Regions from separate parts of the Pseudomonas sp. DNDY-54 genome, predicted to be linked through region 1. Evidence: predicted binding sites of a transcription regulator. Region 1 holds the regulator's gene; the other holds the start of a gene.

Region 1 (5,889 bases):
TCCAGAGCGTCCAGCGTGACGCGAGCGCCTTCGTGCGTAAGCGAAGAGAACATCAGCACAGGCGTCGGGCAACGCTGCATGATCTGCCGGACGGCAGTGATGCCGTCCATCATCGGCATCTCGTAATCCATGGTGATGACGTCGGGTTTCAACGCCAGCGCCTTGTCGATGGCTTCGCGCCCGTTGGTTGCGGTTCCGATTACCTGGATATTCGAATCTGCCGAAAGGATCTCCGATACCCGACGACGGAAAAAACCGGAATCGTCCACCACCAGGACTTTTACTGCCATAAAACACTCCTAGTGGCAGCGGTCCGTATGGGCCGCTGCCGGCTGATCAGATCCGACGCGCGTAACGCTTGAGCATGCTCGGAACATCGAGGATCAAGGCGATACGACCATCGCCGGTGATTGTCGCGCCGGACATGCCCGGAGTGCCTTGCAGCATCTTGCCCAACGGCTTGATCACCACTTCTTCCTGCCCGACCAACTGATCGACGACAAAACCGATGCTCTGGTTGCCGACATTCAGGATCACCACATGCCCTTCACGTTGCTCCTCGTGCTCGGCACCGCGCACCAGCCAACGCTTGAGATAGAACAGCGGCAGTGCCTTGTCGCGCACGATCACCACTTCCTGACCGTCAACCACGTTGGTACGTGAAAGGTCGAGGTGGAATATTTCGTTGACGCTGACCAGCGGGAACGCAAACGCCTGGTTGCCCAGCATCACCATTAGCGTTGGCATGATTGCCAGCGTCAACGGCACCTTGATGACGACACGGGAGCCCTGGCCCTTGCTGGAAAACACGTTAACCGTGCCATTGAGCTGCGAGATCTTGGTCTTGACCACGTCCATGCCCACACCGCGGCCTGAGACGTCGGAAATTTCCGATTTGGTGGAGAAGCCCGGCGCGAAAATCAGGTTGTAGCATTCCAGATCGTTCAGACGGTCGGCTGCATCTCTGTCGAGCAAGCCCTTCTCTACCGCCTTGGCACGCAGCACGTCGGCGTCCATTCCTTTGCCGTCATCGGTGATGAGCAGCAGAATGTGGTCCCCTTCCTGCTCGGCCGACAGCACCACCTTGCCAGTACGCGGCTTGCCGGCGGCCTCACGCTCTTCCGGCGTTTCAATGCCGTGATCGACCGCGTTGCGCACCAAGTGCACCAACGGATCGGCGAGCGCCTCGACAAGGTTCTTGTCCAGATCGGTCTCTTCGCCAACCAGCTCCAGGTTGATTTCTTTTTTGAGGCTCCGAGCCAGATCACGAACCAGGCGCGGGAAACGGCCGAATACCTTCTTGATGGGCTGCATGCGCGTTTTCATCACAGCGCTCTGCAGATCAGCCGTCACCACATCCAGATTGGACACGGCTTTGGCCATGGCTTCGTCCGCGCTGTTGGAGCCCAGGCGTACCAAACGGTTACGCACCAGCACCAGTTCGCCGACCATGTTCATGATTTCGTCGAGCCGTGCGGTATCGACCCGTACGGTGGTCTCGGCTTCACTCGCCGGTTTCTCAGGCGCCGGGGCGGCTTTGGTCGAAACGTCCGCCTTCGCCGGCGCCGCTGCGGGCTTGGGCACAGGTGCCGCTACCGGCTTCGCAGGTGCGTCCTTCTTCGCAGCAGGCGCCGCGGGGACAGGCTTTGCAGCCGGAGCGGCCGCAGTTGCCGACGGTGCGGCGTCTGCCTCGAACTTACCCTTGCCGTGCAATTGATCGAGCAGCGCTTCGAACTCGTCATCGGTGATTTCATCGCCACCCGCCGCGGCGGGTTTGGCATCAGCCTTAGCGCTTTCGGCAGGCGCAGCCGCCGCCGGCTCAGCAAACTGGCCTTTGCCATGCAACTGATCGAGCAGCGCCTCGAATTCGTCGTCGGTAATCTCGTCACTCACCGGCGCCTTAGCTGCGTCGGGGATCGGTGTGACTACGGGCTCGGCAGCGAAAGCCCCTTTGCCATGAAGCTGATCAAGCAACGACTCGAATTCTTCGTCGGTGATTTCGTCACCGGCCTGGGCAGGTGCGGATTCAGCCGGCTGCTCCAACGCGCCAAGGAATTGCTCGAACTCGTTGTCGGCAGTCGTGATCTCAGGCTCCGGCTCTGGTGCTGCCTCGACCGGCAACTCATGCGCGCCGGCCGGCTCGGCCAAACGCGTCAGCGCGGCCAGCAGCTCAGGGGTCGCAGGGGTTACGGCGGTGCGCTCTCGCACCTGCGTAAACATTTCGTTGACGGAGTCCAGTGCCTGGAGCACGACGTCCATCAATTCCGAATCGACGCGACGCTCACCCTTACGCAGGATGTCGAAGACGTTTTCCGCGATGTGGCAGCACTCGACCAGCTCATGCAGCTGGAGGAAACCGGCACCGCCTTTTACCGTGTGGAAACCGCGAAAAATCGCATTGAGCAACGCGGCGTCGTCGGGGCTGCTTTCCAGCTCCACCAGTTGCTCTGACAATAGTTCGAGAATCTCGCCGGCCTCAACCAGGAAGTCCTGGAGGATTTCTTCATCGGCGTCGAAGCTCATATTCACCTTCCCCTAAAAGCCCAGGCTCGAAAGCAGATCATCGACATCGTCCTGCCCGGATACGACATCCTCACGTATATCGGCATGCATCTGCGGACCTTCACCATGGGAAGGCTCTTTTTCTTGTTTTTTCTTTTCCTGCTCGGCGCGCATGGCGTCGCGGTCATGCTGAATGCCGGCGACGCGATCAACTTGCCCCGCCATCAGAACAAGATTGAGCAGGTTGCTTTCGAGTTCGGTGATCAGGCGCGTGACGCGTTTGATGACTTGTCCGGTCAGGTCCTGAAAATCCTGAGCCAGCATGATCTCGCTTAGATTCTGAGAGAGCTGGCTGCCATCGTTCATGCTGCGCTGAAGAAACTGATCGATTCGCTTGACCAACTCACGGAACTGCTCAGCGTTCATTTCGCGGCGCATGAAGCGCTGCCAATCGGCGGTCAAGCTCTGCGCTTCGTAGCTGACGTAGTTCACCAACGGCGCTGATTCTTCCACCAGATCCATGGTGCGGTTGGCCGCTTTTTCGGTCATCTCCACGACGTAGGAAAGGCGATCGGTCGCATCGGTAATTGGCGATGGATCACCACCTGTCGCGCAGGTATCCATTTCAAGCTTGACGATGGCGTTGTGCAATTCGCGGGTGAGCTTGCCAACTTCGAGATAGAGCCCGTGATTACGCGCCTGATTGAGCTCGTTGAACATCTGCGTGGCTTCGTCGAAGCGGCCCTGTTGCAGACTTTCAATTAATTGGGGTGCATGAGCCTTCAGAGTTGCTTCGAACTCTGCCAGGCTTTGGTCTGCTTGCGTCATAGTGCCCTCGCGGCGTTACTGCTTCAGCCGTTGACGCGCTCGAAGATCTTTTCAATCTTCTCTTTGAGCACTTGAGCCGTGAATGGCTTGACGACGTAACCGTTTACCCCGGCCTGCGCGGCCTCGATGATCTGATCGCGCTTTGCTTCGGCGGTCACCATCAACACAGGCAGGTGCTTCAGACGTTCGTCGGCACGCACGGCGCGCAGCAAGTCGATACCGCTCATGCCAGGCATGTTCCAGTCTGTAACGAGGAAATCGAAGCTACCGCTTTTCAACATCGGCAAGGCAGTGGTGCCATCATCCGCTTCGGCGGTGTTGGTAAATCCCAGATCACGCAAAAGGTTCTTGATGATCCGTCTCATGGTCGAAAAGTCGTCGACGATGAGGATTTTCATGTTCTTGTCCAAGTACACCTCCGTAAATCACGAATCTCAGAACCTGCTCACGGTCTGTTGCGGGCTTCACGAATGAAGCGCGTAAGCGGTCTAATACTTTATTGCCGACCTGCCGTTAACGAGCGCGCCATTCACCCAGGCGAGCCCGCAGACGTGCCGCGCACTGACTGTGCAGCTGACTCACCCGCGATTCGCTCACACCTAGCACCTGGCCTATTTCCTTCAAATTCAACTCTTCGTCGTAATACAGCGAAAGCACCAGCTTTTCACGCTCAGGCAAGTTGCCAATGGCCTCGGCCAGCGCCTGTTGGAATCGCTCATCTTCGAGATCGCGAAACGGCTCCGGATGAGTGCTTGCCGCATCTTCCTCGAACTCGCCGTGCTCACCTTCCTGAAGCAGATCATCAAAACTGAACAAACGGCTACCCAAGGTGTCGCCCAGAATGCCGTAGTACTCATCGAGACTCAATTTAAGTTCGGCCGCAACGTCCTGATCTTTAGCGTCGCGACCGGTTCTGGCTTCAATTGCCCGAATCGCCTCACTGACCATCCGCGAATTGCGATGCACCGAACGCGGCGCCCAATCGCCCTTGCGCACCTCGTCAAGCATCGCGCCGCGGATGCGGATACCGGCATAGGTCTCGAAACTGGCGCCCTTGCCTGCGTCGTATTTTTTTGACGCTTCCAGCAAGCCGATCATCCCGGCCTGCATCAGATCATCGACCTGCACGCTCGCCGGCAAACGCGCCAGGAGGTGATAGGCGATGCGTTTGACTAACGGCGCGTATTGGTCGATGAGCTGATATTGCGAGTCTTTAGCGTGAGCTTTGCTGTAATACATACTGAACCCAGCCGCTTGTTATTCGTGAGGCTCTGCGGCGGGCCTGACGAGGCGCTCCACAAAGAATTCCAAATGACCACGTGGCGATGCGGGCAGCGGCCAGCTGTCCACCTTCTGCGCGATGGCCTTGAATGCCAATGAGCACTTGGCTCGCGGATAGGCTTCGTACACGGCGCGCTGCTTCTGTACCGCCTTGCGCACCGCTTCGTCGTAAGGAATCGCGCCGACATATTGCAACGCCACGTCGAGAAATCGCTCGGTGACTTTGGTCAGCTTGGCGAACAGGTTGCGGCCTTCCTGCGGCGCGTGTGCCATGTTTGCCAGGACCCGAAAACGGCTGATGCCATAGTCGCGGTTGAGCAACTTGATCAATGCGTAAGCATCGGTGATTGAGGTGGGCTCGTCAGTCACCACCAGCAGGACTTCCTGCGCCGCGCGCACGAAGCTCACTACGCCGTCGCCAATACCGGCGGCCGTGTCGATGATCAGCACATCGATGTCGTTGCCGATGTCGCTGAAGGCCTGAATCAGCCCCGAATGCTGCAGCGAAGAGAGCTGCACCATGCTCTGCGTACCGGATGCCGCGGGCACGACGCGAATACCGCCCGGTCCCTGAATCATCACGTCACGCAAATCGCATTCCCCGGCGATGACATCAGCCAGCGTGCGCTTGGTGGTCAACCCCAGCAGCACGTCCACGTTGGCCAAACCAAGGTCGGCATCAAGCAGCACCACCCGGCGACCGAGCTCAGCCAGGGCCAGCGACAGATTGACCGACACGTTGGTCTTGCCGACGCCACCTTTGCCGCCAGTCACCGCAATAACCTGTACGGGATGAATACCCATGTTCAAACGCCTATCTCTTTCTGGAGCCCTAGGGCCATCGATGCGTTCAGCCAGAACGCGTCTACTTGGTGTGCGTCACGGAGCAAAGCGTTCATCCGACCCTCCGTGAAGATGCGTTGTACAGACCCGAGAACATATCAGCCATGGTTTCCTCGCTGGGATCTTCCTGGGTCTGCAAGCTCACCGCTCGGCTCACCAGTTGATGGCTGCGCGGCAGATGCAGATCTTCAGGGATGCGCGGCCCGTCGGCGAGGTAGGCGATGGGCAGATGCTGGCTGATGGTAAGACCCAGCACATCACCCAGGCTCCCGGCCTCATCCAGTTTAGTCAGAATGCAGCCAGCCAGCCCGCAACCGCGGTAATGATGCCAGGTCGCCTTGAGCACCTGGCTCTGGCTGGTCGCCGGCAAGACCAGGTAATTCTTCGACTTGATACCGCGATCGGCCAGCGCCTCGAGCTGCGCACGCATCATCG
Region 2 (5,889 bases), 1.2 Mb from region 1:
GCCGATACCTCGCGTAATGCATTGATCAATATCGTGACCATTGCGCTGGGGCTGACCGTCGGCTCCAAGCTGTCTGCCGAAGCCTTTCTGCAGATGAAGACGCTTGGCATCCTGTTGCTTGGAATGGTTGCCTTTTGCGGCGGCACTGCAGCGGGTGTTCTGATGGCTAAGTTGATGAACCTGTTCAGTAAGAACAAGATCAATCCGCTCATCGGGTCAGCGGGAGTTTCGGCAGTGCCCATGGCAGCGCGCGTCTCAAACAAAGTTGGCCTAGAGGCCAACCCGCAAAACTTCCTGCTGATGCACGCAATGGGACCAAACGTTGCGGGCGTTATCGGTTCGGCCGTGGCAGCAGGGGTACTGCTTAGTTTTGTCGGGTAGGGGTTCACTGCTTCAATTGACAATGCTTGCATCGATGAGATGCGAGCATTTTTTTGGCTACTAGCCAACCAAGCGTTTTGAATCCCTACAAAGTTCTTTGGTTGAACGAAAAACGCCCCGATTTGAGGTCGAGGCGTTTGAGAATAGGCAGGCATTAAGGTGGTTAGTCTTCTTTCGCTGCTTCGGTATCCTGAGCGATCAGCGCGATGAGCGCGTTTTGCTGACGATGGGCAAGCTGACGAAAACGCTGAAGCAGTTCTCGCTCATGAAGCGTCAGCTCGGGGCTGTCTAGACGCATATTCAGATCGTCATCTAGGGCACCCTCTTGAAGGAGGCTTTGTTCCAGGCGGGCGATGATCTCCGAATTCATGCTGCGATGATGGTTGCGCGCAACCTCAGCAATACGTTCACGCATTCCGTCTGGTAGACGAACCACGAATTTGTCAGCCGTGCGGCTGGAATAAACTGCCTGCTTCATAGGGCGCATATTAAACCGGTTAGTCAGGTGGGCGATGGTGGCTTATTGCCGTTCTAGTCACCGGTCTGACAACCAAACAGCCCTTGCTGTTCCACGACCTGCAAAAAAGATACTAGACGGCTTTATGACGTCAAGTATACGTCGGTATTGCGAGGAGTAAAGCTGTGCGTGATGTCAAACCGCCTTTACTGTGAGCTGCCTTGAATTCTTCGCATTTGCCGCTGCGCTAGCGTAACACTGGGTCAAATTTAATCCGTCGACCAATTAGCAGAGATAGCACGAACAGCATCCCAAAAAGCACCGTGCCGCCTTCGACTAACAATTCCCATGTATCTGGCACGCTAGCCAGCATATTGAATGCGCCACAGGCAACGCTCAGCACTAGGAACAGGCAACCATAAATCGACATTTGTTCTCTCCTTGATCGAACCTTCAGCTGCAGTAGCGGGTCTTTAAAACACCCAGCGCTGTGGCTGCGCCGGCTTGATTACTTCTATCCCGCTGATTGTCTGTACGGGGGCCGATAACCTATAGCTCACTGAAGGTTGGGCATGTTGCGTGGCTGCCGACGCTTGCGAGCGATCCATAGCTGGTGTCGTACCCTCAAATTGAATAGCGGCGGCGGTTACCAGAACCGCTGTGCTGAGCAGATAGGCTGGGCGTAGCATCGGCGTCTCCTTCGCATGAAAATGGACCAGATGACTTAAGCATCCCGCGTGCCAGATTCGAATGAAAATAAGTCCTTTATTTTCAGATACTTACGATTCTATTTGCTTGATGTCTCGTGCGGTCTGCACGATGCTCGATATGTGCTCGTGCAATATGCAATAGCCATTTATTTGTGGGTCTCTACACCGCTTGGTCTGATTAAAACCTGGGGTTTGACGGCTACACGCGCATGACAAACGAGCCGAGCCTCGTTAAGATGCTGCCGCCTCATTCGTCCCAGTAGCTCAATTGGATAGAGCATCCCCCTCCTAAGGGGAAGGTTGTGAGTTCGAACCTCGCCTGGGACACCAGCTTGAACAGAGCAGTTACTCGCCGCCCTTCGGCGCTCGACAGAGGGGTGACAAGGCGCGACGAATCGGCAAGATGAAAGACTTGCCGGTTCACTCGGAAGGAGGGGTGTTGGCTACCGGTCGGCTGTAGCAACGCAACTGCGTAGGCGCGAGAGTAATCAGCTAAAGCGATCGCTCGCTTGGTCGCGCCGCGCTTCACGTTGCAGCTGATAGACGAATCGCTCGATCTGCCGTTGCATCAGGCCGCCCAGCCGGTAGAAGCGCATGCCGCAGAAAGTTAAGCCAAGCTTCTCATCAAACACTACGTGTCGCAGCTCAGCTGCAGTGGTAACCGTGCCGAAGGGCAGCTTGGCAACCAGCTGTTCATAAACTTGCCCAGCCTGAAGGCCGCTTTGGTGGTTGCCTTGGAAGCTCAGCTTGCAGCCAGTAGCCGACATGTCGAGCACTTTGCCTTCCAGTGTCTTTCTGATTGTTTTGCCGCTGAGTTCTGCCGTAATAGGCTGCCCTAAAAGGGGCGCCCGGTAAGCGTTGCGTCGTTGATGGTAGAGAACCTGGTCGGGCATAGGCGCCCAATAGCAACGTGCATCGTCTAGCTCGCCTGGGTGCACCGGGTGATCATTGTTCCAGGCGACACGCACTCCATCGCAGTACCCCTCAATATGGAATGGCTCTCCCAATCCCATCATGCGTTCGCCGTCGCTAGGGATGAGTTCGTCGAGCGCAATCCACCCCTTTTCGCGATTAATCTCTATCAGATATGTCTGATAGCGCTGATTGCGCTCGGCGAAGCGGACTAGCAACGGTATGTGGTTATCCAGCAGCAGGCGCAGGTTTGCTTGGATTTCGGTTGCGGTCTTCAGGATTTGAGGAGGCTGGGGACCTTCATCCTCGGCGAAAGGATTAGACACTTGTTAATGCTCTCCGGCATTGCGCGACGTCACGTGCATAGTAGCACTCTGCCTCTACTGGGCAGTGTGCGTTTTCATGCTTGGCTGAGCGGGCGATGATGTGCACTTCTGGCCGCTGCGCCGCGACGGTCGTACAAATCAGGCGTTTGGCTGCTGCCGTGCAAAACCTGCAACATGCTCCCGACTGCGCTCTGGTTAGCGCGGATGAGCTTGCCGTTGCGCTCATTGGCGTCTCGGCATGCATCCAAGATGCGGTTGAGCTGCTCGGCCTTTAGAAGAATTTCATCGCCAAATGGCGTGCGCGCGGCAAATGCCGCGAGCCCGGCCTGATCAGGGCTAAGCTGCGCAATAACAAGCGTTTGGCTGCGGAGCATGCCGTGCTGGCCCAACAGCGCAAGCAAAGTTTGTTTTTGGGTAAGCAGCTGCTCCAACGTTGCCAGGTTGCGTTCGGCAAGCGCTTGATACTCAGTGTTGGTGAGCTCAAGAAGCTTCTGTGCAGTGCCGATATCGTCAACGAGCTGCTGAAGCACTTCGGTGTCTTCCATAGTGGCCTCTAACGCGGTGACGCTTGGCGAGAATTACTACAACGGTCAACGCTGACTTTCGAAGGCCAGCAGTTTCGATGCAACTCGCTGGTTGTCCACCTGGTAGCTACCGTCGGCAATGGCTTGCTTGATCTGTGCTACACGCTCCTGATCGACCGCTGGCTGTTGATTAAGCTTGTCGGTGGTCTGCTGGAGACGTTGCGCTTCCGGGCTGAGCTGAACGCTTTCGCCAGATGCTTGCGCGCTGCCACTATTCTTTGGCGCATCGGCGGGGGCTTGCTGAGCAGGTCGTTCAGCGATTTGAACGTTAGTGGTACGCCCATTACTAGGTGAATTGACGGCGCTGTTGGGCCGGTTGAAATCGATAACCATGATCGAAACCTCGAATAAGTCAGGACGCTTGCCTGCTTTTCGGCAATGCCACGAGAAACTTTAGCTTTTTTTCGGAAGCGGGTTCTGGCGAGCGCTCACTCGATTACATCGCAACTTCCACCTGGCCGGGTCCGATGACGCGTGCTCTGATCGTTCGTCCGGATCGTTGGTTTTTGACCCGAATCTGGCTGCCAAGTGCACCGTCGGACAATGCTTCCCCTGGCATTCTTACATTTATCGTCGAATTTTTCGCACTGATCACTACCTGGTCGCCTTTGCGAACCACCTCTGCGGCTGAAATATATGTAGGCGCAAGCACTTGGTCGGGTAGGGCGCTTCGGGTGAGCTTGCTTCCCAGTACTTGATCTAGAGCAGTCAAGTATCCTTGGTTAAGAAGACTGACATCCCGCTCGGCAAGGGTGACATCGGCATGCTCTATGATGCTTTCCCGCGTAAGGGGTCGTCGAGCTACGATTACCTCACGGAACAAATGGACCTGTGCAGGAACGAAGACGGACCAGGGCGCTGAGCCTTCGCAGCTGACCCGCACAGTTGTTCGGCCGATCGGCTGCGCTGGACTTTCGAGTTTGGTGGCCAAAGGGCGATCACAGGATGCCAAGCGCAGGCGGGGGTCGAGTCTGTTGACCTCTACCTCGTGCCGGGCCTGGATTTGGCTACGCTGCAGATAGTCGGTCACTTCCCGCTCAAGAAACCCGCGGGTTGCGTCGATAAGCTGTTCAGGTCGCGTCACGCTTGCTGAATCTGCAAACGGGCTCAGCCCGAAGAAAGCCGTAACCAGGATTGCACGGTGGAGCGCCTTGCAAGGACGCCGGAAAAAAGTCGTCTGTTTGCTCATGGAGTCATAGAAGCAAAGGACGTGCCGTCAAGCCGAACTACGTGGCGTTCTTTACGTCCATTCGCAAGCAAGAGGAAACTGGCATGGCCGGTGTTTTGGATTCGGTAAACCAGCGTACCCAGCTGGTTGGGCAAAACCGTCTGGAGCTGTTGTTGTTCAAACTCGATGGGAAGCAGCTCTACGGTATCAATGTCTTCAAAGTTAAAGAGGTTCTCCAATGTCCGCGCTTGACGGTCATGCCTCGGTCTAGCCCCGTTGTGCGTGGAGTTGCCAATATTCGCGGCAACACACTGTCCATCCTTGACTTGTCTCTGGCTACCGGAAAGCCGGCGCTGCAAGACCTGCCCAACAGCTTCGCCATCATCGTTGAGTACAACACCAAAGTACTTGGCTTCCTGGTGCGCTCGGTTGAGCGGATCGTCAACATGAATTGGGAGTCCATTCTTCCGCCCCCCAAAGGGGTCGGGAACGACCATTATTTGACGGCCGTTACGCAGCTAGATGGACAAATGGTCGAGATCATTGACGTTGAAAAGGTGCTCGCTGAGGTGGCGCCTGTTTCCGAAGTGCTGTCGGTGACTATTGCGGATGAGGAAACCAGCAGTAGGGCTTCCACCAGTCGCGTGCTGATCGTCGATGACTCATCAGTCGCACGGAAACAGATCATTCGTTGTCTACAGAATCTCGGTATAGACGTCGTTGCGCAGAACGACGGTCGGCAGGCACTGACGTATCTGCAGAAAATGGTCGCGGAGGGGAAGAAGCCCTCTGAGGAGTTCGTGATGATGATCTCTGACATCGAAATGCCGGAGATGGATGGTTATACGCTGACCACCGAGGTGCGACAGGACCCTGCCATGCGGGACATTCACATACTGCTGCACACGTCGCTCTCGGGCGTGTTTAACCAGAGCATGGTCAAACGAGTCGGTGCTGACGATTTTCTTGCCAAGTTTCAGGCAGATGATCTGGCCAACCGAGTAATAGAACGGATCCGGGCTACGGATAGGAAATGAGGCGACGTCCTCTCATTACGACTGGTGGGCTTTATTAGTGTCAGGTGATCCGGATTTTGAACAGTTCCGAGTATTCCTCGAAAAGACGTGCGGCATCCTGCTGGGCAGCAACAAGCAATACCTGGTTTCAAGCCGGTTAAACAAGCTGATGGAGCAGCAGGGTCTAAAGACGCTGGGAGATCTGGTTCGCAAAATCCAGGCTCAGCCGCGCGGCGGTCTCCGTGAGCAAGTCGTGGATGCTATGACGACCAATGAGACGCTCTGGTTCCGGGATACTTATCCCTTTGACGTGCTCCGCAGTCGCGTGCTTCCTG

Evidence for each region. The regulator FliA, encoded in region 1, starts transcription of late flagellar genes. The targets are predictions, from matches to a motif close to CTAAAGTTTNNNNNNNNNNNGCCGNTAA.
Region 2: a site for FliA is predicted at 3,740-3,767, ahead of flgM (flagellar biosynthesis anti-sigma factor FlgM). Genes of this name have one in related genera too.

Annotation. Positions count from the first base shown of each region.
Region 1 is NZ_CP082271.1:2,855,306-2,861,194, forward strand. It holds gene K4O48_RS13165 (chemotaxis response regulator protein-glutamate methylesterase) at 1-290, opposite strand, end outside; gene K4O48_RS13170 (chemotaxis protein CheA) at 337-2,523, opposite strand; gene K4O48_RS13175 (protein phosphatase CheZ) at 2,536-3,330, opposite strand; gene K4O48_RS13180 (chemotaxis response regulator CheY) at 3,354-3,728, opposite strand; gene fliA (RNA polymerase sigma factor FliA) at 3,844-4,569, opposite strand; gene fleN (flagellar synthesis regulator FleN) at 4,588-5,415, opposite strand; gene flhF (flagellar biosynthesis protein FlhF) at 5,507-5,889, opposite strand, start outside.
Region 2 is NZ_CP082271.1:1,626,632-1,632,520, forward strand. It holds gene K4O48_RS07685 (sodium ion-translocating decarboxylase subunit beta) at 1-381, shown strand, start outside; gene K4O48_RS07690 (Arc family DNA-binding protein) at 545-868, opposite strand; gene K4O48_RS20590 (PA3371 family protein) at 1,086-1,268, opposite strand; tRNA gene K4O48_RS07695 (tRNA-Arg) at 1,802-1,878, shown strand; gene K4O48_RS07700 (flagellar brake protein) at 2,037-2,786, opposite strand; gene K4O48_RS07705 (flagella synthesis protein FlgN) at 2,861-3,331, opposite strand; gene flgM (flagellar biosynthesis anti-sigma factor FlgM) at 3,377-3,703, opposite strand; gene flgA (flagellar basal body P-ring formation chaperone FlgA) at 3,807-4,559, opposite strand; gene K4O48_RS07720 (chemotaxis protein CheV) at 4,643-5,575, shown strand; gene cheR (protein-glutamate O-methyltransferase CheR) at 5,613-5,889, shown strand, end outside.